One region of the Lysinibacillus irui genome, then DNA from elsewhere that is predicted to be linked to it. Evidence: riboswitches for the same ligand, from Rfam matches in the RefSeq annotation. Region 1 holds a riboswitch; each other region holds the start of a gene.
The links. A riboswitch is a leader RNA that binds a small molecule or an ion and turns the genes downstream of it on or off. The one in region 1 is predicted to bind S-adenosylmethionine.

Region 1 (5,745 bases):
ACACCAGCAGCCTCAATATCTCCTAAAGCAAAACGATTCATTTCATCCCCTGCTTCTAAATAAAGATGCTCGTCCATTAAACGGAAAAGATGGGCCTTACTATATTCCCCTACAAGCTCTCCATGGCAATCAAATGTATACATCGTATTATAAAATTTATCGCCTTTTTTTATTGATACGGAACCACCTACAATATGTACACCAAGTTCCTTCGCTAAGTGTGCCAAAAAGGCTTTCGTTCGCTCACCATTGACATCTGCTAAGTCAGGCAATTTCTCTAGTGCATAGCCTGTATTCCACATTTCAGGTAGCACAATGATTTCTGCACCTTGTTCTGCCGCTTCTCGAATCTTGTTTTCTGCTCGTGCAAAATTTTCTTCTACTTTGCCAAAGCCAACGTTTAATTGAATACAACCTATTTTCATATCTATTCCTCCTCTAGACAATTAACAGAAAAAGTAATACTATTTGCTTCATATTCTTCATTAATAATTATTATATTCTGAAAAAGGTGATCATGCATGGAATTCTCTAAAAAACTACAGCAACTACCTCCCCAATTTTTTGCGGCACTCGTCCAAAAAGTAAACAGTGCCCTAGAGGAGGGACGTGATGTCATCAATCTCGGGCAAGGTAATCCCGACCAACCGACGCCACCTCACATCATTCAAGCTTTACAGGAAGCAGCAGACAATCCTCAAAATCACAAATATTCGCCGTTTCGTGGTATCGCCGAATTACGCCAGGCAGCTGCCAATTTTTACAAACGGGAATATAATGTTGATATAAATCCCGACACGGAGGTAGCAATTCTTGGCGGAACAAAAATAGGTCTTGTTGAGCTACCTCTAGCCGTATTAAACCCTGGTGATACCATGCTATTACCGGACCCAGGCTATCCAGACTACTTATCAGGTGTAGTATTAGGTGATGTAAATTTTGAGGTTATGCCACTTTTTGCTGAAAATAATTTCTTACCTGATTATCATGCATTACCTAATGAAGTGAAAGAAAAAGCCAAGCTACTTTATTTAAATTACCCGAATAACCCTACAGGTGGTACAGCAACACTGGCATTTTTCGAAGAGACTGTTCGCTTTGCCAAGGAACATAATATTATCGTATCACATGATTTTGCTTATGGGGCAATAGGATTTGATGGCAATAAACCTATTAGCTTCCTACAGGCAGAGGGTGCAAAAGACATTGGTATTGAAATGTATACACTATCGAAAACCTTTAATATGGCTGGCTGGCGTATAGGCTTCGCCGTTGGTAACGCCGATATTATTGCGGCTATTAATCTCGTTCAAGATCATTTGTTTTGTAGTCAATTCCCTGCAATTCAGCAAGCAGCAGCAGTGGCACTAACAGCCTCTCAAGAATGTGCAGATGAACTAAGGGCTACTTATGAACGTCGTCGAAATGTATTAATTGAAGAAGCTCAAAGAATTGGCTGGCAAGTTACGGCTCCGAAGGGCTCCTTTTTTGCTTGGCTTCCTGTACCTGTAGGCTACACTAGTGAACAATTTGCTGATTTATTGCTAGAAAAAGCTGATATTGCAGTAGCCGCAGGCAATGGCTTCGGTCAATATGGCGAAGGGTATATACGTGTTGGCTTACTTGTCAGCGAGGAACGCTTACGTGAAGCCATTCACAGAATTGAACAATTACAATTATTTACCGCTTAATACTACTATGTCCTGTAGCATACATTCTCTACAGGGCATGCTATTTTTCGATTTTTCTTGGTAGCTCTAAACCTTGCTCTAGCGGATAAAATTGTATATGTCCTGTTTCTTCATCCAATCTACGAATATGCTGAACGCCTTGAATCTCAGCCAGTACAATGTCCGCTGTAATAACGGGATTTCTACCTTTCAGAAAGTGTCCCCCTGATACTACACCCCATTGATCACTCATCGAACCATGGAAATGTGTTTCATATCCTCCATCTCGTTTACAGACAACACCAGATCCTTGAATAAATTCGAGTGGTCCCTCTTTTTCAATGACTTCACTAAAACGGACTTTAATGTGCGATGTTTCATCAGGTACTAAATAAACAAAGCTACTTTTTTGGAAGCTCCCAATACAACTTACAATTGTAGCAGACTCTATATGATTCTCCTCACAGAGCGCCTCAATTCCTTCCATGATGTCTGTTCCCATTAGAATACGAGCACTAATAACCTTGCCAAATGAACCAATTCCATAATTTACTCTTACAGACATTGTTCTCCCTCTTTCATAACAAAAAATTATAATAATATAAAAAATTTTAAAAATATTTATTGACTTACTATACCCCATAAATTATATTAGTTCTATCGGAATTACAAAAAAATATTATAAATCTCTTATCAAGAGTAGCTGAGGGACTGGCCCTATGAAGCTCGGCAACCTCCTTTTTAAAAGGAAGGTGCTAAATCCTGCAAACGAATTTCGTTTGATAGATAAGAGAGGACATCTTTTTCATGAGCCTCTCTTAGTTTGTAAGAGAGTTTTTTTATTTTCAAAAAACCGATAAAAACATTTTGGAGGTCATTTTCATGAAAAAGAAAAATAAATTTTTAGTAGGTTTAGCAAGTCTTACATTAGTAGCAGCTCTAGCCGGTTGTGGCTCTAAAGAAGATAGTAAAGGTCAAGCTGAGGCAATCGATGAAAATAAAATCGTCGTTGGTGTCACTTCTGGCCCACACGAGCAAATTGCAGAAGTAGCAGCTAAAGTAGCAAAAGAAAAAGGCTTAGAAGTTGAGCTAAAGTCGTTTTCTGATTATGTTTTACCAAATACATCGTTAGCTGAAGGCGATCTCGATGCAAACAGCTACCAACATGAGCCTTTCTTGGACACATTTAATAAAGATCACGATACAGATTTAGTACCAGTAGGCAAAACTATTTTAAATCCAATGGGTATTTACTCTGAAAAATATAAATCATTTGATGATATTCCTGATGGTGCCACATTTGGCTTACCGAACGACCCAACAAATGGGGCCCGTGCCCTCTTTGTTTTACAAGAAGCTGGCTATATTAAGCTAAAGGATGGTGCAGACTTAACAGCCTCTATCCGTGACGTTGAAGAAAATAAAAAGAATTTACAGTTCATTGAACTAGAGGCGGCTCAAATTCCTAAACAGCTTAGTGAAGTAGATGTAGCAGCCATTAATACAAACTTCGCACTAGAAGCCGGCATTAATCCTAAAGAAGACTCTATTCTATTAGAATCTACTGACTCACCATACGTGAATTACATTGTAGTACGTGCTGAAAATGAAAACGACCCAACCATTAAAAAGTTTGTTGAGGCTTACCAATCTGAGGAAGTACGTCAATTCATTGAAGAAGAATTCAAAGGTTCTGTGATTCCTAGCTGGTAATATGCTTCTATTAGCAGAAGAATCTGCTGTATTCCTCATGAGAAAACGAGCAGATTCTCACTTTTAGAAGGACGAGAAAGGAGCAATATCGTATGATTCAATTACAAAATATATCGAAAGAATTTAAGACGAAAAAAGGGATCATTAAAGCTGTGGATGGAATCAATCTTCATGTGAAAAAGGGACAAATTCATGGGGTTATCGGCTATAGTGGTGCTGGTAAAAGTACACTTATTCGATGTGTCAATTTACTGGAACGTCCTACTTCGGGAAAAGTACTGATAGACAATGTGGACATTACAGCCCTTTCGCTAAATGAATTACGTCAAACACGACAAAAAATAGGAATGATTTTCCAACATTTTAATCTATTAAAAACTGCAACAGTTTACAACAATATTGCTGTGCCTTTAAAACTACTAGGCTATAACGACAAGGAAGTAAAAAACCGTGTAGCAAAATACGCCGAAATTGTAGGATTAACAGAGAAACTGGATAGCTATCCTAATCAACTTTCTGGTGGGCAAAAGCAACGAGTTGCTATTGCACGTGCCTTAGCACAAGAGCCAGAGATTTTACTTAGTGACGAGGCAACAAGTGCACTCGATCCTGAAACGACCGAGGCCATCCTTGAATTGTTGTTAAAAATTAACCGCGAGTTAGGCATTACGATCCTACTCATCACACATGAAATGAATGTCATTCAGAAAATATGTGATGAGGTATCTGTTCTCGAATCAGGTAAGGTCGTGGAGTTTGGTACTGCTATTGAGCTTTTTGCAAAACCGAAGCACCTTACTACTAGAAAGTTTTTAAATACAATTTCTCAGCGTAATTTATCCCCTTCACTCATTGAGCAGTTAAACGTTTCTGGAAGTGTCATTCGTTTAACATTCCTTGGTGATAGTACGGGTAAGCCATTACTAGCAGAAGTCACGAAGGTGTACGATGTGCAACCGAATATTTTAACAGCTAATATTATTGAATTAAAAAACGGCATTGTTGGGAATATCGTGGTGCATTTACATGGAGAAACCCATATCGTCCAAAAGGCCCTAACCTATTTTACAGAAAATGGTGTTGCGGTAGAAGAATTAGGAGGCGAATTCAATGAGTAGTATTCAAAGCTTCTTTTCAGATTGGTCAGATGTCATTGGAAAATCAATTATCGAAACATTCCAAATGGTCGGAATTTCGCTACTCTTCTCCATTCTAATTGGTATTCCCTTAGGGCTATTAATCGTTTTAACACGACCAGGTCAATCCTTTGAAAATAAAATTATCTATCAGCTTTTTAATCTCATCATCAATATTATTCGTTCTGTTCCATTTATCATTTTATTATTCTTCATCTTACCATTTACCAAATTAATTGTTGGTACAACGATTGGTGTTAAAGGTGTTATAGTCCCACTAGTTGTTTATACAGCTCCTTATATTGCACGCTTAATGGAATCTGCTCTTTTAGAGGTGGATTCAGGTGTGGTAGAAGCTTATACAGCAATGGGCATAAAACGTCGCCATATTATTTGGCATGTCCTATTACGTGAAGCACGCCCATCGATTATTTTAGGCTTAACGATTGCCACAATTGGCTTAATTGGCGCTACGGCAATGGCTGGAATGGTGGGGGCAGGGGGATTAGGTGACCTTGCCTACCGTTATGGTCATTTACGCTATGAGGTTGATGTTATGTATGCCACTGTCTTTATCTTAATCATCCTTGTTCAAAGCATACAATCCATCGGCAACCGCTTTGCTGCGAAATTAAAGAAAGACTAGGAGAATGACGATGACAACTGAAATTTACGTAGAAAAAAACGGCTATATCGCAACGTTAGTGTTAAATCGCCCTGATAAACGTAATTCTTTATCGAGGGCGATGTTTAAGGCCATAGTAGACCAGCTTGAGCAGTTACGTACAGATCCTTCTATTAAGCTATTAATTGTTCGCGGTATCAATGAAGTTGCCTTTTCATCAGGTGCAGATATTAGTGAGTTTTTAGATATTCGTTATGCTGCTGACAATGCCAAAGCCTATAACGATATAGCTTTAAAAGCCATTGATGCCCTTTATAAATTTCCGCACCCTACCATTGCAATGATTCAGGGCTTAGCGATTGGCGGTGGCTTAGAGTTAGCAAACGCATGTGATTTTAGATTGGCCACACCGAATAGTAAGCTTGGTATTACGGCAGCCAATATTGGTATTGTCTATAATCTTGAAAGCACTAAACGCTTAATCAATATTGTGGGTGTCGCCAAGGCAAAGGAAATTTTATATACAGCCAACATATTTACAGCGGAAGAAGGAAAAAGCATTGGTTTAATCACAGCCTTACATGAGCCAGAGGATATTGAA
Region 2 (5,745 bases), 1.9 Mb from region 1:
CCATCATAAAAACCAATAGCAAATAACAGCAGCATAAATAAAAATAAATGAGTTTTAGATAAATTTTTTACAGTAGAGACAGCACCCCAATCCTTTTTAAAGATTGTATAAATTCCCACTGCTGCCAGCATGACTAACATTAGTGGCTTTAGTAATGCTGGGTTGATGAGATGGACAGTCCATGCACCACATAATGATCCGATAAATGCTAGAGGAAAATATTTAAGGACAGAGCGAATTTCCAGCTGACCAGAACGGTAGAAGGAAATAGAGGATGTTAGTGAGCCCATTGCCCCTGCTAGTTTATTAGTGGCAACAGCAGCCGCTGGGTTAAGACCAACAAACAGTAGAGCCGGCAATGAAATTAATCCGCCTCCTCCAACTACCGAGTCGACAAAAGCTGCCAGAAATCCAAATGATATTAATAGAATGATAATATGTACATCGACATCAAAAACCATGATTACACCTCTTCTAAATTAGTTACTACTGAAATAGTAACTAATTTATTTACTGCTGTAAACCCTAACTTTTTTATTGGCAAATCTTCACAACAGTAGCCTATAATAAAGATAATGGAGGGATTACATGGAGGAATTAATCACCCAGTTGAAAGATATGGGTTTTACAGAATATGAAGCAAAAGCCTATACGGCACTCGTTCAACAAAGTCATGTTAGTGCCTATCAGGTCAGCAAAAATTCTGGCATACCGCGTGCAAGAGTGTATGATATTTTAAATATCCTTGTAGAAAAAGGGATCGTGTTGAAAGAAGAGACCGCAGAACAAACGACCTATTCAGCCATGCCCGTGTCCGTATTTTTACAGCAAATGGAGCAGCGCTGGCAATCAAATTTTTCGTCGATAAGTATGAAATTAGAAAAGCTAGAGGAAAATGTTCAGGAAGTGGAGCATAAAGTCGTGATGCTAAAGGGCAAGGAGTCCATCCTCAATTACTGTCAGTCACTTTTAAGAAAAGCAAAGAAAAAAGTGATTCTGTCGATGTGGGAAGATATGTACGATGCGCTACGACAAGACCTTCAAGAAGTGTCACAGCGTATTCCTGTGCATGGCATTACACTGTATGTAGAGGAACATTTAGCGACTATTGACCGCCATAGGGCCACACACTATACGAAAAAAACGTCTACTCCACATTGGTTTATTTTATCGGTAGATGGTCAGGAAATGATTTATGGTCACTCGCCTTCCGCGCAAGAAACGGCCTTCATCACTAATGACCCTGTCCATATCTATTTGTTAGAGGATTATATTTGGCATGATGTCCTTATCAATAGACTAGTAAAACGCGATGATCAGGAGCTTGAGGATTGGATTGCGAAAGAGCGAAAAGGTTTTTTCTTAGAATAAAGATGAGAAAAGGGGAGCATTCTGAATAAATTAGTGTTGCTAGGTTTAGGGTGTCTACTAATGTTAGCAGCGTGTAATGCTACGCCACCTACCACTACACTCAGCATTCGTGAACTACCTATCGTACCAGAACATATTCAGAAAAACATCGTTTCTCAGGACAATATTCAATTATTGTATGAAATGACGCGACGTATTATCTCGTCTATTATTCAAAGGGGAATGTACTAGCAAGTATGGAAGTAGAGGAAAATAGACTTATCATTCATCTTAATGAAGGCAGCGAGCAACGAAAAGAGGCCCAACCATATGTTTTTAAAATATCGAAAAGCCCTGAACAGAACCTTATTGAGGTCTTCATCAACAAGCAAAACACACCCATCGATCGTATGACCATCCTGTGAAAAAAGAAACCGAAATCTCACTTTGATGAGATTTCGGCTTTTTGTAATTTGTCTTAATAAAAGACTTTATCAACATTGTATTTGGAGCGGAACGTATTAATGGCATATGTTTCGTAAATTTCACGTTCCATTGGATCTTCTACTTCATAGACTTCAATTTTGAACACTTCATCACGGTGGTTTTTCATCGGTGATACATTATCCTCAAAGTGCTTTTTAATACGTTGACGGATTTTACGAGCTTTCCCAACGAATAATAGCTCATTCTTGTCATTATAGAATAAGAAAATGCCGCCTTTATCACGTGTGATTTTATGGAAATCAATAAAGCCAAAATAAGGTGTGATTGGCACATCACCTGGTTTTACTTCTTGTTCACGTTGACGGATAACTACATCTGGTTTTGGAAATTCAATTTTAATCAAACTATTCACGTTCCTCTCTCTTACTAAAGCTATATGGTAACATAAATACGGCATGTTTACCATAAATTTTAAATATCGAAAAGCCACTAACAGCAAGCTTAGTGTACTTCAAATGGACAAAGAACATGCATAGCGAATCACAAAATATTCTATGAATTATTGATATTCTAACTAGTTCATGTTACAATTCAAGGTAATTAAATAATCTTATCAAGAGAAGCTGAGGGATATGGCCCTATGACGCTTCAGCAACCTCTAACATGTGTTAGAAAGGTGCTAATTCCAACAAAGGATATTCCTTTGAGAGATAAGAGTGGACGTGAAAAAAATCCTTCTCATTCTATCTCGTATGGAATGAGGGGGATTTTTTAATTTTTAGAAAAAGAGAGCGAAAACAGAGAGGGGAACGCAAGATGCCAATTAATATTCCGAAAAATTTACCAGCTGGAGAACATTTACGTGAGGAAAAAATCTTCGTGATGGAAGAGGATCGTGCGAAAACACAGCAAATTCGTCCGTTAAATATATTAATTTTAAATTTAATGCCGGAAAAAGAAAAAACAGAACTCCAATTATTACGGTTATTAGGGAATACACCGTTACAGGTCAATATTACGTTTTTAAACACTGCCACACATGAATCAAAAAATGTTAGTAAATCTCATTTACAGCTATTTTATACGACATTCAACCAAATTCGTCATCGACGCTATGATGGCATGATTATTACAGGGGCGCCAGTAGAAAAATTGGCTTTTGAAGAGGTCAACTATTGGCAAGAAATTTCAGAAATTATGGATTGGTCCAAAGAGAATGTGACATCCGTATTACATATTTGTTGGGGAGCACAGGCTGCTTTGTATCACCACTATGGAATTGGAAAGGTAGAGCTTTCAGCTAAATGTTCTGGTGTCTATTCCCATGTCATTACCGATTTAACGGTAGATTTAGTGCGGGGCTTTAGTGATTTATTTACCGCTCCTCATTCTCGCCATACGTCTGTGTCAATTGACGATGTACGCAATCATCCAGATTTACGCTTATTATCTTATTCGGAGGATGCAGGGGTATTTATCGTACAATCAAAAGATAATAAAAACATTATGATTACAGGTCACCTGGAATATGATGCCACAACACTAGCCGATGAATACAGTCGTGATGTGGCTAAGGGCCTTGATATCGCCGTTCCCGTAAACTACTTTCCAAACGATGATCCAACTAAAGAGCCTATTAATACATGGCGTGCCCACACCCATTTATTATTCTCGAACTGGTTGAACTATTATGTATACCAAGAAACACCATATGAATGGGATTTTGTTGACGAAATTGAGTATCATATTTGATTCAAATAAAAAGTCTAATTTCTTGCTAATTTAAAAGAAATTAGACTTTTTGATTGTCATTGCTTGTTTCTGCTTTGGGCATTTCGCTCGTTTCAGCTTTCGCTTTGCGATTGCGAATAATCGCCACAATTAGTAAAAGGATCGGTAATAGAATGGTGATGAAAAAAGAAAAGATTGGCCAAATTTCATTATTATATTTGTTCGAATGGACAATGTTTGGGTGAACTATTTGAGAAAGCCCAATAACAATTAGCCCCATCGGTATAATGAGAGGCCGATGATCCTTGATTTTTAAAATCTGGGCAAGGCCGACAACGGTCGTATAGAAATACATAAAAGTTCGAATATAAATGGATGAGATCCACATAAAGGCCATTATAATCTCAATCCGCTGCAAAAAATTCCCTATCGATATTCTTTGTGCTAAGGCATAGCTTGGAAAGGTTCTAGAAGCCGTATTTTCAGGACCTAGTACAAGAATTGATAGCACAATCAATGTCACTAAAACAAATCCACCTAAGATGGTCCCAATATAAAACCCTTTCTGCGCGGATTGCTGTACATTAACCGCAGCAGGGTAAAGCATTAATAACACAATTAATGGAAAGGAAAAAATACTCATAAAACGAATAATACTATAAAACATTGATGATTTTGTTGCCTCGAGTACAGGTTGAATATTTTCAAACGTAATCTGAGGGGTAATACAGACAACAAAAAAAATAAAAATAAAGACAAATAACGGAAAGAGGATTTCTGCAGACCGCGCAAAAGTTTCAATGCCTAAATAGGCAGCATACATAATGATAATAATAAACAGCAAGGCAATCGCCATGGTCGGTGTTTCCGGCATCACTTCTGTTTTCATGAATATCCCGATAAAATAGAGTAATTCTCCAGCGGAAAGAAAGGTTAGAATCAGGAAACAAATGGCTGTGAATTTCCCCAAAAAGGGTCCGAGTATTTTTTCGTTTGCCTCAATAAAATTAAGAGAAGGTGTTTGGTTGGCTAGCGTCATAAATAATTTAATAACCAGTAAACTGAGGATGACCCCAATGCTGGCAGCAATCCACGAATCTTGCTTAGCGGCACTTGTGATGCTAGCGGGAATAATTAAAATAGCTGTACCGATTGAATAAAGGAGGGTAATAATTGTAAACTGTCTTGAGCTAATGATTTCCTTTTCCATCGAATCCCTTCCTTTTTTAGTCATTCTCTCTATTTGCTTAATGACAAAATATAATCTCTAATCGGTGTAAATATAAATGTTATTAAATCTAATGGGCTCGGAATATGGATTTTAAGGGCAATTGCCATATTTAAAGCCGTACCAATAAGTAACAAAATGGAGAACACAACAATGCCCTTTGTATCCTGTTGTTTTTTTAGTTTTGGAATAAAAATAATGCCTACGATGACCGAGATGATCAAGATCGCAACGGCTAGAACCACTTCGTTACTCCTCCTTTGGTTTGTTTAGTAATGAGTTTTGCATTGTACCTAAGCCTTGCGTTTTCACCTTCACATGAACATGAATCGGCAATTCTGGAAAGATAGTTGGCCAATCATTTTTGATTTGTTTCCACTGTTTTGCATCTGCCCGATGGAGTGTATCACCAAATCCTAGAACATCAACTTCATATTGTTGTTGTATTTTCTCTAATGCTTCTTCGATTCGCCCTTTGATACCTTGAGCTGTTTTTTGATTCACATAATCAATAGATTTAGGTTTTGAAAGGTCGATATCACATTCTACTTCTCCCACGTTCTGCTCCACTTCAATTTGAACATCGATTGCTGGCTCTCCATGTTGAAAGGAGCCTTTTACTTTTGTTTTGGAATGTGTGATTTCTGTAGATAAAGTACCTTTCTTCGGACAAGCGATGATTTCAATGGTACTTTTAATTTTGTCACTGAGAAAACTAACACTTTTACTTTCTTCCTCTGTCAGTAATCCGATGAATTTATCCTTTTTAAAGACAGCTAGACCTGCGTATTGTAATAAAACGGGTGTTTTGACGCGCTGAACATTGGCTTGATCGACGCCTAATTTTTTATCGCCGTGAATTTCAATCGCAGAAATTAATGCTCCTTTATCCTTACTACTTAATGTGTTAACTAATTCATCTATATTAATAGCGATTGTGGAGCCCCAAGCCTTTTCAGAAACCTCAAGTGAATTTAACATTTTATTAG
Region 3 (5,745 bases), 1.5 Mb from region 1:
TAAATTATGATAACAATTTTCCCATTCTTTGAACTGAAACTCTGTGAATTCTTGTTGATGAAGCCAATTACGAGTTTGTCGAGTTTCAGTAATCTTATCTTTCTCAGCAGTCATGATGAGCATCGGCATATTCGGGAATTCACCTTTAGGTAGCAGCACTAAATTTTTCATCATTTGCTGCAGCTCCCGATACCATTTCACTGACACGACAGACATGAATGGTATATCATCTTTCATCTCTTCTCTACCTTCAACACTTCGCGTTAATTTTTCTAAATTAATATCGTGTGTCATTTTAACATTAGCTGTTAAAGCACTTAAACTCGTTAAAGCATTCGATAATTTACCTGGTAATAGCTTTAATTGCAACCAAGGTGATGTCAAAATAATGCCAGCACATTCATATTGCTTCTTTTGCATTGTATGGAGAATTAATGTTGCTCCAAGACCATGACCTATTAAAAAGGTTGGTAAATTATATGAAAAAGCATTTTCAATTAGATTTCTTGTATACTTATTGTACAATTTGAAGTCCTCATCATGGACACGAGCAAACCTTGCATTAATACCATGATTAGGTAAATCCCCCATGACTATGTGGAAGCCTTCCATTCTTAATTTCTCTATAAGCCATGCATACCAACGGTGATTTTCATAAGCACCATGAAGAATAGCAATCACAGCCTTTGCTTGTCCATCAGCTTCCCATTTCCACATTCACATAGTCCTCCTAAAAAATAATTACACTTTGATTATATCGAAATAAATGCCACATTTTAATTTTATATTTCCATAAAGTTGCGTATTTGATACGATAATACTACATTATAGAAAGAAAAGAGGCGATTTTCATGATTTATCCATTCAAAGATAAAACGCCAAAGATCGATCCGTCTGTTTTCATTGCTGATTATGCAACCGTTACGGGCGATGTAACAATTGGTGCTGAAACAACAATTTGGTTTAATACAGTCATTCGTGGGGATGTCTCACCAACAATTATTGGTAAACGTGTTAGCATCCAAGATCTTTGTTGCTTACATCAAAGCCCAAAATATCCACTTATTATTGAAGATGAGGTTACAGTCGGACACCAAGTCACTTTACATAGTTGTACAATTCGCAAAAATGCTTTAATTGGTATGGGCTCCATTATATTAGACGGTGCAGAAATTGGAGAGGGTGCATTTATTGGAGCAGGAAGCCTCGTACCTCCAGGTAAGGTCATTCCTCCGAATAGTTTAGCATTAGGTCGCCCAGCCAAAGTTGTCCGTGAATTAAATGCTGAAGACAAAGAGGATATGGAACGTATCGTACGTGAATACGTAGAAAAAGGTCAATATTATAAATCCCTTCAGAAGTAACCAATCATACACAAAAATTCAATACTAACGAAAAAAATCCCTCGCGTGGCCGTGACCATTTCTTGTTCACGAGCCAGTGCGAGGTTTTTTTGAAAAAATAAAAGGGGCAACATTGCCCCCTTGCATATTAGTACACTAGAATAACGTTCTAACGACTTCATTACTTTAGTTCAATAGTTTACAGATGTGCTTTTTCTCGAAGTGCATCAGCTTTATCGATTTGTTCCCATGGCACATTTAAGTCAGTGCGGCCAAAATGACCATATGCTGCAGTTTGTTTATAGATCGGACGGCGTAGATCCAGCATTTTAATTATACCTGCTGGGCGTAGATCAAATAGTTCACGAACCCATTCTACGATTTCACTTTCTTTCACTCTGCCTGTACCAAATGTATCGACAGCAATGGAAACAGGTTGTGCAACACCAATCGCATAGGCAAGTTGTACCTCAGCGCGGTCTGCTAATCCAGCTGCTACAATATTTTTCGCTACATAACGTGCTGCATAAGCTGCTGAACGGTCTACCTTTGTCGCATCCTTACCTGAGAATGCTCCACCACCATGACGCGCGTAACCACCGTATGTATCAACAATGATTTTACGTCCTGTTAACCCAGCATCTCCTTTTGGTCCACCGATTACAAAACGGCCAGTTGGGTTGATGAAATATTTCGTGTTAGCATCTAATAATTCACTTGGCACAACAGGTCCAATAACAAATTCTTTTAAATCTGCTTGAATTTGATCCAGTGTTGCCTCTTCATCATGCTGTGTTGAAATAACAATAGTATCCACACGTACTGGTACATTATTGTCATCATATTCAATCGTTACTTGAGTTTTACCATCAGGACGTAAATACGCTAATTCTCCTGATTTACGTACTTCTGTTAAACGACGTGCTAATTTGTGTGCTAAACTAATTGGTAGTGGCATTAACTCTGGTGTTTCATTACATGCGTAACCAAACATTAGACCTTGGTCACCAGCACCAATAGCTTCAATATCAGCATCTGTCATTGAGCCTTCACGCGCTTCTAATGCTTGGTCAACACCTTGTGCAATATCCGGTGATTGTTCACCAATAGCCACAAGCACGGCTAAGTTTTCAGCATCAAAGCCATATTTACCGCGTGTATAGCCTATTTCGGCTACAGTATCACGAACGATACCTTTAATATCTACATAAGTAGAAGTTGTAATTTCTCCTGCTACTAATACTAATCCTGTTGTTACAGTAGTTTCACACGCTACACGTGCATTTGGATCTTCTGCTAAAATAGCATCTAAAATGGCATCCGAGATTTGGTCACAAATTTTATCTGGATGTCCTTCTGTTACACTCTCTGATGTAAACAGTCGACGGTTTGTCATTTGGTTTTCCTCCTATTACTTTTATGAAAAGTAGTTGTGTATGAATACGGTACTCATTACCCATGTCAAGTCCGCTCCTAAGGATTGAACTCTCAAGCCGTTACTGCTGCTTTTAACACGAGGATTTCGAAAGATCCGTCATTATAATAAGGAAAGAACTACATATACTTACCTTTACATTCATTTTAAACAATAAAAAAATCCTTTACTCACGTTACTTTACATGAGGAAAGGAATAATGACTTCGTAACCTTTCACTCTTATCGTTCAAGGGATGTTCCCTTGCATCAGGTTGGCACCAACGCATGTCGTGAAATGATTCATGCAGGTTGCCGGGTTTCACAGGGCCTGACCCTCCACCAGCTCGGGATAAGAGTATCCGTTCAATTGTATGTTACTGAAAAGGTCGAACGTTGTCAAATATTTTCTAATGTATTACTGTATAGAAAGGAAGGAACTGATTAAACAAAAACTTTTCATACTTGGATGATGATGTAAATAGAAGCAAATTAATCCCTACAACATACCTAGCATCTTGTGGTAACATATGTGTGGCTCAATTTTTATGCCTAATTACAGTAGGATTGATTGGATTCTACTCGAAAAACATTATTTTTTGTCAGTTTATTGAAAAGTGATAAAAACTCTAAAATAATTTCTTAATTAGTATAGATTATTTAAGCAATTGTGTTATACTATTTTTGAAATTAAGAAAAAATCCCTCTAAATCAAGGGAATACTATAAAAAAGGATGGTATTTAATCGATGAATTCAGTAGAAATTGCAAACGAACTGAAGGAATTATTAAACGGCGGTAACATTAATGTTCAACTTTCAGTACCACAATTAGCAGAAAAAGCTACATCTCGTGGTGAAGCAATGTTAACAGTAGATGGCGCAGTTCGTGCAGAAACTGGCAAATACACTGGTCGTTCACCTAAAGATAAATATACGGTAGAAGAAGAAAGCACAAAAGATCAAATTGACTGGGGTAAAGTCAACCAACCTATTTCTTCTGAAGTGTTCGATAACCTATATGTAAAAGTAATAAAATATTTAAAAGAACGTGACGAGTTATTCGTATTCAAAGGCTTTGCAGGTGCTGACAAAGATTCTCAATTAAGCATTCAAGTGATTAATGAATACGCTTGGCACAATCTTTTTGCTCATCAATTATTTATCCGTCCAACTAAAGAAGAATTAGCTTCTCATGTTGCAGACTTCACAGTTATCTCTGCTCCTAACTTTAAAGCAGATCCTGCAGTTGATGGTACATCTTCTGAAACATTCATCATTGTATCACTTGAAAAGAAAATTATTTTAATTGGTGGTACTGAGTATGCTGGTGAAATGAAAAAATCTATTTTCGGTATCATGAACTACTTATTACCACAACAAGGAATCCTTTCAATGCACTGTTCAGCAAACGTTGGTGAAGCTGGCGATGTGGCATTATTCTTCGGTCTATCTGGTACTGGTAAAACGACTTTATCTGCTGACCCAGATCGTAAGCTTATCGGTGACGATGAACATGGCTGGTCTGATAATGGAGTGTTCAACATTGAGGGTGGTTGCTATGCAAAAACAATCAACCTTTCTGCTGAAAAAGAACCAGAAATCTACAATGCAATCCGCTTCGGTTCTGTTTTAGAAAACGTAGCTGTTGACCCAGAAACTCGTATTTGTGATTATGATGATGGTTCATTAACAGAAAACACACGTGTTGCTTATCCAATCCAATACATCGAAAATATTGTTGATCCATCTGTTGCAGGTCATCCAAAAACTATCATCTTCTTAACAGCTGATGCGTTTGGCGTATTACCTCCAATCAGTAAATTAACAAAAGAGCAAGCAATGTACCACTTCCTAAGCGGTTTCACTTCTAAACTTGCTGGAACTGAACGTGGTGTAACAGAACCAGAACCAGTATTCTCTACTTGCTTCGGTTCTCCATTCCTTCCACTTCCTGCAACAGTGTATGCAGAAATGTTAGGTCAAAAGATTGACGAGCACGGCGCACAAGTATTCCTAGTAAACACTGGTTGGACTGGTGGCGAATATGGTACAGGTAGCCGTATGAAGCTTTCTTACACACGCACAATGGTACGTGCAGCAATCGATGGCAAATTAACAAATGTAGAAACAACACAAGATGCTGTCTTTGGTTTACACATTCCAACAGCAGTTGAAGGTGTACCTTCTGAAGTGTTAAACCCTCGTGAAGCTTGGGCAGATAAAGCTGCTTATGATGAAAAAGCGGCTGAACTTGCAGGTCTATTCAATGAAAACTTTAAGAAATTCACAAACGTTTCTGAAGCTATCATTACACTTGGTGGCCCATTAAAATAAACTATATACAGAACAAAGGGAACGATTTCACTCGTTCTCTTTTTCTTTTTTCTTAATGATAATATAGGGAGTTACGTATGATTATTTTTAAGTTAACTACAATTGCATGATTACTAGTGTTAACTTGGAAAAAGGCATAACCTGATAAAAGTAATTTTGGTCAATTTCAGTTTTATTGACTCCTTTTTTCATTTCATACCTGTTATAGAATATCTGTACCCGAATAAAGGTAGAAAAAATCGATATTTAAAGTTTTTTAGCAAAATAAAACAATAAATAGAGTTTGAGCCCATCCTCTCTATAAATTAGATAGGATGGGCTTATTGTTTGTTCCTGTTAGAAAGAAGGACAAAGAAAAATACCTTTGCAGTATGATTGATTGGTGTGGAGCCTGCGTCACTCCTAGGGGATTAGCGTCACAGATAAGACCCTGGAGCGAACGAAGTGAGTGAAGCGGCTTATCGGACGCCCCCTGGAAAGGACGCCGGCGGAACGGAAATCAACCCCTCGCCTTGCCACTTTGAACAAGAAGCCTTCTTGTTCTCTCAAATTACATACTTCAATTTTCTTTGTTTCAATTATTGTTGTTTCATCCATTGGCAAAGAGCGCGGACGGTTTCTCGATTTTTAGCAGGTGGGTATTGATGGGCATAG
Region 4 (5,745 bases), 730 kb from region 1:
CGTACTTTTTTTTCTTCTTGTGGGGCATCATAATGAAAAAGCAATCAAGCAAACACACAATTGGAGGAATAATAATGATTACTCATTTACAAGATACAATCACATTAAATAACGGCCTACAAATGCCTGGTATGGGTTTAGGCGTTTTTCAAGTAGAAAATGACGCTACTGCAGAAATGGTTAAAAATGCGATCGAGGTTGGCTATCGAAGCATCGATACTGCTGCTATTTATGGAAATGAAGCAGGTGTAGGAGAAGGTATTAAACAAGCTCTAGCATCAACTGGCTTACGTCGTGAAGATTTATTTATTACATCAAAAGTATGGAACGATGGCTTAAGCTATGATGAAACAATTGCAGCATATGAAGAGAGCCTAAAAAAATTAGGATTAGATTATTTAGATCTTTATTTAATTCATTGGCCTGGTAAAGATAAATATGCTGAATCGTGGAAAGCACTTGAAGACCTATATGAACAAGGCAAGATCAAAGCAATCGGTGTATGTAACTTTACTGTGGCACACTTGGAAAACTTATTATCATTTGCTCGTATTAAACCTGTTTTGAACCAAGTGGAATTCCACCCACGCTTACAACAAGTGGAGCTTCGTTCATTCTGTGACAAGCACCAAATTCAACTTGAAGCATGGGCACCTTTAATGCAAGGTGGTCTTCTTGAAGATGAAACGATTTCAAAAATTGCAACAAAATACGGAAAATCAAATGCTCAAGTTATTTTACGCTGGGATGTACAAAATGGAGTGATTACAATTCCAAAATCAGTACGTAGAGAGCGTATGATGCAAAACGCTGATATCTTTGACTTTACTTTAACAGACGAAGAAATGGCATTAATCAATGAGATGAATCGTGAACAACGTGTTGGTCCAAATCCAGATGAATTTGACTTTGCTCTATAAGCATTAAAAAGAGGAAAGAGACTGTCTTGTATGTGACAGTCTCTTTCTCCCTCATTATGATGTTTGCTGCATAGCGATATCTTCATCGCGTTGTTTTAACAGAACATCTTCACCTTTATCCTTTAGTAATTCAACATGCTTTTCGCCCCAAGTGCAAAGCATATTCAAAATAGGCTCCATCCCTTGTCCATAGGAAGTCAATGAATATTCCACTTTAGGCGGTACTTGATTGAAGACCTTGCGATGGATTAAACCAGCTTGCTCTAACTCTCTTAATTGACTTGTAAGCATTTTTTGGGAAATGCCTGGAATCAATCGTCGAAATTCATTTGTTCGAATTTCACCATGGTGGTTCAAATGGCAAAGAATGACCGGTTTCCATTTACCACCAATAACTTCAAGCGTAGCTTCAACACCTATATTATAAATTTTTTGCATTGTAAACCCCCGTAATATTCAAAAGTAACTAAAAGTACTCTACACAACTTTTAGGCATGCATGAATATTACTACACATACTAAAAAAAATCAAAGGAGATATTAGTAAAATGTCACAATCAAAAAAGCCAAATGCAAAATTGACATTGCTAGCACTTGCAATCAGTGCATTTGGTATAGGGTCCACTGAATTTATCAGTGTTGGACTTTTACCATTAATTACAGATGATTTTGGTATATCTTTAAGCACTGCCGGTTTAACCGTTTCTATATACGCACTAGGTGTCACTGTTGGTGCTCCATTATTAACAGCCTTAACATCTCGTCTTAGTCGAAAAACAGTTTTATTGCTTGTTATGACCATTTTTATAGCGGGGAATTTAACTGCAGCTATCGCACCAATTTTTTCTATACTGATAATAGGTCGTATTATTTCAGCATTAGCTCATGGTGTGTTTATGTCGATCGCCTCTGTTATAGCAGCTGATGTAGTTGAACCAAATAAACGAGCAAGCGCGATTGCCTTTATGTTTACAGGCTTAACGCTAGCTACTGTGACCGGTGTTCCACTTGGTACATTTATTGGACAAGTAACAGACTGGCGTATGTCGTTCATTTTTATCGTCATTATAGGCATTATCGGTTTAATTAGTAATGCTTTACTAGTACCTAACCAATTATCAAAAGGTAATCCTATTTCTTTACGTGATATTGGCAAAGTATTAGGCAATATTCGCATGTTATTAATCCTTTTCATTACAGCTATTGGATATGGTGGGGCCTTTGTAGTCTATACGTATGTTTCACCTATTTTAGAGCAATATATGGGCTATTCCCCACATGCAGTAGTAATTATATTAGTTGTCTATGGTATTTGCGTTGCTATTGGTAATACATTAGGAGGCCATTTTGCTAACCAAAATCCGCTACGTTCCATCTTTATAATTTTTGTTGGACTTGCCTTAGCGTTACTTGGTATTGGCTTCACTCTTGAATCACCGATTATCGGTTTAGTCATGGTACTGACAATGGGATTATTTATGTTCATGAATGTCCCAGGATTACAGTTATATGCTGTTCTACTGTCTGAAAAATATGTGCCGTCAGCTATTTCTATGGCTTCAGCATTAAACATTTCTGCTTTTAACATTGGTATATTTTTAGGATCCTATATTGGAGGTTTTATTATTCGCCATCAATCATTAGCACATACGCCTCTTTATGGATTCCTAATGGTTATGCTAGCAGCGATTGTTACATTATTATGGTTGCTTTTCGATAATAAAAAACAATAATATTGTTAGTCCGTTTATCTAGCATTTACTTGATATTTTGGTAATTTAACATCGGTATATATACAATATTGATAAAAAGGAAGCTCCCTGTGGCTTCCTTTTTGTGTTATAAGTAAGACAAGAATGGAGTTACACCTAAATTCGCTTGAATACATAAGATAAGATATCAGCTATAGGATAGGAGGAATTCCATTGTATTACAATCCTTATCCGTATTTCGTTCATCCCTATCATTACTCAGCGCCACCAATTGCCAACCACCTTGCTGTAAGATCCTTTCCCCAACATCTTGCAATGCCGACCAACAATCCCTTTCCACCTGTTGATACACATAAATTAAAATCATCGGTTACACGGATAAAGGCAATTATGCAGCAAGCCCAATTACTGACGGATAAAATTGAAAGCTCCCAGCAATTTGCCCATGATTTAATGAATGCAGCACAACTTTCAAATAAAGCAGAAGTGGAGAAATTAATTTCATCCACAGGTATTACGATGAAATTCGAAACGAACTATACACCTGATAGTTTTAGAATACGTCTAATTGATAATGGCTGTTGTGGTGTCATATTGAATTTAAATTGGTGAAAAAAACCCTAACCTTGTATCCCTATTGAACTTGTAAACTATAGAAAACTATGATAAAGTGTTTGTATTATTATTTCTGAAAATTCTTATATTTTTCTTATCAAGAGAGACGGAGGGATTGGCCCGATGAAGTCTCAGCAACCAGCTCAACAGTATGGTGCTAATTCCAATTGGCCTAATTCCAAAGCCTTGAAGATGAGAAGATGAACTACCGTTGTTTATTCAGGAGTCCTCTTCTATAGGGGGCTCTTTTTTTACTACTATTTTAAGAAAGCAGGGAAAACGATGCCTAATGAATTATTACAAGCATTACAATTATTAAAATCTAAACAATGGGTCGATTTAACACATACATTCGGCCCTAACTCACCCCATTTTTTCATGTTCGAAGATGCAAAATTTGAAACATTATTCTCTCACGATGATGGGTTCTTTGCACAACAGTTCACTTTCCCTGGTCAATATGGTACGCATATCGACCCACCCATTCATTTTGTGCGAGACACACGGTACCTTGAAGAGCTCGATTTAAAAGAGCTTGTTCTTCCCCTTGTTGTCATTGATAAGTCCGAAGAAGCTGCTAGCAATCATGATTTTTCTTTAAGTGTTCAAGATATACTTGAGTTTGAAGCACAGCACGGAAAAATTGAGGCAGGTACCTTTGTAGCGCTACGTACCGATTGGAGTAAACGTTGGCCAGATAAGGAAGCATTCAGCAATAAAGATGCGGAAGGGTATAACCATATTCCAGGTTGGGGCTTAGAGGCTTTACAATTTTTACTGACGGAACGTAAAGTTAGTGCGATTGGTCACGAAACATTCGATACTGATTCAGCAGCTGATTTTCGTAAAAATGGCAAACTAGATGGTGAATACTTTGTGCTCGAACAAGACACTTATCAAATTGAGTTAATGACTAATTTAGACAAGCTACCTGCAACAGGTGCAATTATTTTTAATATTGTACCTAAACCAGAAAAAGCATCTGGATTCCCTGTTCGCTCCTTTGCTATTTTGCCATAACTTAAAAGTCGGTATAGAGATACCGACTTTTATTTTTGTACATTTCTTTTTTTGAATATAAAGTAAACGACGAACATTAATAGAACAAATAATAGGATGAGATACATACTATAATGGGATAAGTAGTAACCAACAAACCGCCATTTCTCTCCAAGCATTTTCCCTAACGTTATAAATGTGAATGTCCAGATAAATGCTCCTGTATAGGCAAAGAACGCAAACTTTTTATATGGATAATTATTAATAGCCGCAATATACGCTGTTATGTGGCGGACACCAGGGATAAAATAGCCTATTAACAATAAGATAGGTCCAATTTTGGCAAACATTTTTTTCGTAAAATCAATTTTTTGTTCAGTTATATGAATTTTTGGCCCATACTTTTGTAGTAATGGTAAGCCAAATCGATAACCAATATAGTAGCTTAAAGTAATACCTCCAACTGCGCCAATCATGGCACTTACTAATGCAGGGATATGTTCAAGGCTTTCCCGATAAACACTATAACCTACATATGTTAAGAAAACCTCATCAGGAAGTGGCAATCCAACTATACCTCCAATTAGGATTACGATAATGCCAAAATACCCGTAATGTTCAATTAGAGATTGCACGTGATGTGCCATAAACTATCCCACCTAAAAATTTTTTAACTATAAAATATACAGGTTTCATTATAATCAAACTGCGGAAAACAGAAGAAGCAACTTGAAGATTGTTTTAAATTATTTGAAGCTGACGCAAAGCAAAGTCAATACCGCCCTCGGTAGATTTCTTTGTAACAAAATCAGCAACGTTTTTCAAAGCTAAGCTGCCATTTCCCATAGCAATTCCTAATCCTACCAGCTCCAGCATATCCATATCATTATCCCCATCTCCAAAAGCAATGGCATTTTTAGAATCAATGTTAAAATAATCTAGTACTGCTTGAACAGCTATTGACTTGGAAACATCCTGCTGTAGTACATTCACAATATAAGGATGCCATCGCTGCCATAATATATTCGGAAATTGACTAACATATCTTTTTTCTCCCTGTTCATCTGTATATAGACACATGAGAAAAACTTCCTCATTCGTAATTTTTTCATTTATAACCGGAAAATCTCCCAAAGACAATGTTTCCTGCATAGCATGTAAAGCAGCTGGACTTTGTATGCTATTCATCGCTAGCTGCTCTGTAAAAAATGTTAAGCTATGCTGTTGTTCCATTGCAAAAGCCTCAACATTTTGGACAATCTCTTTAGCAATAGGCGTTTTATGTAGGACAAGATCATGATGTTTCACATATGCACCATTTGCCGTAATAAAGGTCTCTATCCCCAACTCTTCCAACTCACGGCACATGGATAAAGGTCTTCCTGTAGCTGCTACAAGGTGAATTCCCTTATTCTTTAATAAATCAATTGCCTGCTTTGTACTTTCTTCTACACAGCCATCCTCATAATTGATGAGTGTGCCGTCTACATCAAAAAACAC

Region 2: it holds a riboswitch for S-adenosylmethionine, as region 1 does, so the genes downstream of both, metA (homoserine O-acetyltransferase MetA) here and OU989_RS02130 (MetQ/NlpA family ABC transporter substrate-binding protein) in region 1, are expected to answer to the same signal.
Region 3: it holds a riboswitch for S-adenosylmethionine, as region 1 does, so the genes downstream of both, metK (methionine adenosyltransferase) here and OU989_RS02130 (MetQ/NlpA family ABC transporter substrate-binding protein) in region 1, are expected to answer to the same signal.
Region 4: it holds a riboswitch for S-adenosylmethionine, as region 1 does, so the genes downstream of both, OU989_RS20930 (cyclase family protein) here and OU989_RS02130 (MetQ/NlpA family ABC transporter substrate-binding protein) in region 1, are expected to answer to the same signal.

Annotation. Positions count from the first base shown of each region.
Region 1 is NZ_CP113527.1:432,000-437,744, reverse strand. Features, by position in the region: gene OU989_RS02145 (carbon-nitrogen family hydrolase) at 1-425, opposite strand, end outside; gene OU989_RS02140 (pyridoxal phosphate-dependent aminotransferase) at 522-1,691, shown strand; gene OU989_RS02135 (PPC domain-containing DNA-binding protein) at 1,732-2,235, opposite strand; SAM riboswitch class I at 2,358-2,463, shown strand; gene OU989_RS02130 (MetQ/NlpA family ABC transporter substrate-binding protein) at 2,553-3,383, shown strand; gene OU989_RS02125 (methionine ABC transporter ATP-binding protein) at 3,476-4,501, shown strand; gene OU989_RS02120 (methionine ABC transporter permease) at 4,494-5,165, shown strand; gene OU989_RS02115 (enoyl-CoA hydratase/isomerase family protein) at 5,176-5,745, shown strand, end outside.
Region 2 is NZ_CP113527.1:2,302,756-2,308,500, reverse strand. Features, by position in the region: gene OU989_RS11620 (TSUP family transporter) at 1-461, opposite strand, end outside; gene OU989_RS11615 (TrmB family transcriptional regulator) at 589-1,371, shown strand; gene OU989_RS11610 (hypothetical protein) at 1,432-1,602, shown strand; gene OU989_RS11605 (nucleotide excision repair endonuclease) at 1,829-2,200, opposite strand; SAM riboswitch class I at 2,405-2,514, shown strand; gene metA (homoserine O-acetyltransferase MetA) at 2,614-3,549, shown strand; gene OU989_RS11595 (GerAB/ArcD/ProY family transporter) at 3,590-4,738, opposite strand; gene OU989_RS11590 (hypothetical protein) at 4,768-5,001, opposite strand; gene OU989_RS11585 (Ger(x)C family spore germination protein) at 5,006-5,745, opposite strand, start outside.
Region 3 is NZ_CP113527.1:3,364,071-3,369,815, forward strand. Features, by position in the region: gene OU989_RS16855 (alpha/beta hydrolase) at 1-717, opposite strand, end outside; gene OU989_RS16860 (gamma carbonic anhydrase) at 852-1,364, shown strand; gene metK (methionine adenosyltransferase) at 1,543-2,739, opposite strand; SAM riboswitch class I at 2,997-3,115, opposite strand; gene pckA (phosphoenolpyruvate carboxykinase (ATP)) at 3,505-5,091, shown strand; gene OU989_RS16875 (alpha/beta hydrolase family protein) at 5,670-5,745, opposite strand, start outside.
Region 4 is NZ_CP113527.1:4,150,828-4,156,572, forward strand. Features, by position in the region: gene OU989_RS20910 (aldo/keto reductase) at 75-920, shown strand; gene OU989_RS20915 (winged helix-turn-helix transcriptional regulator) at 975-1,358, opposite strand; gene OU989_RS20920 (MFS transporter) at 1,468-2,652, shown strand; gene OU989_RS20925 (YuzC family spore coat inner layer protein) at 2,845-3,243, shown strand; SAM riboswitch class I at 3,338-3,445, shown strand; gene OU989_RS20930 (cyclase family protein) at 3,529-4,266, shown strand; gene OU989_RS20935 (DedA family protein) at 4,296-4,892, opposite strand; gene OU989_RS20940 (Cof-type HAD-IIB family hydrolase) at 4,987-5,745, opposite strand, start outside.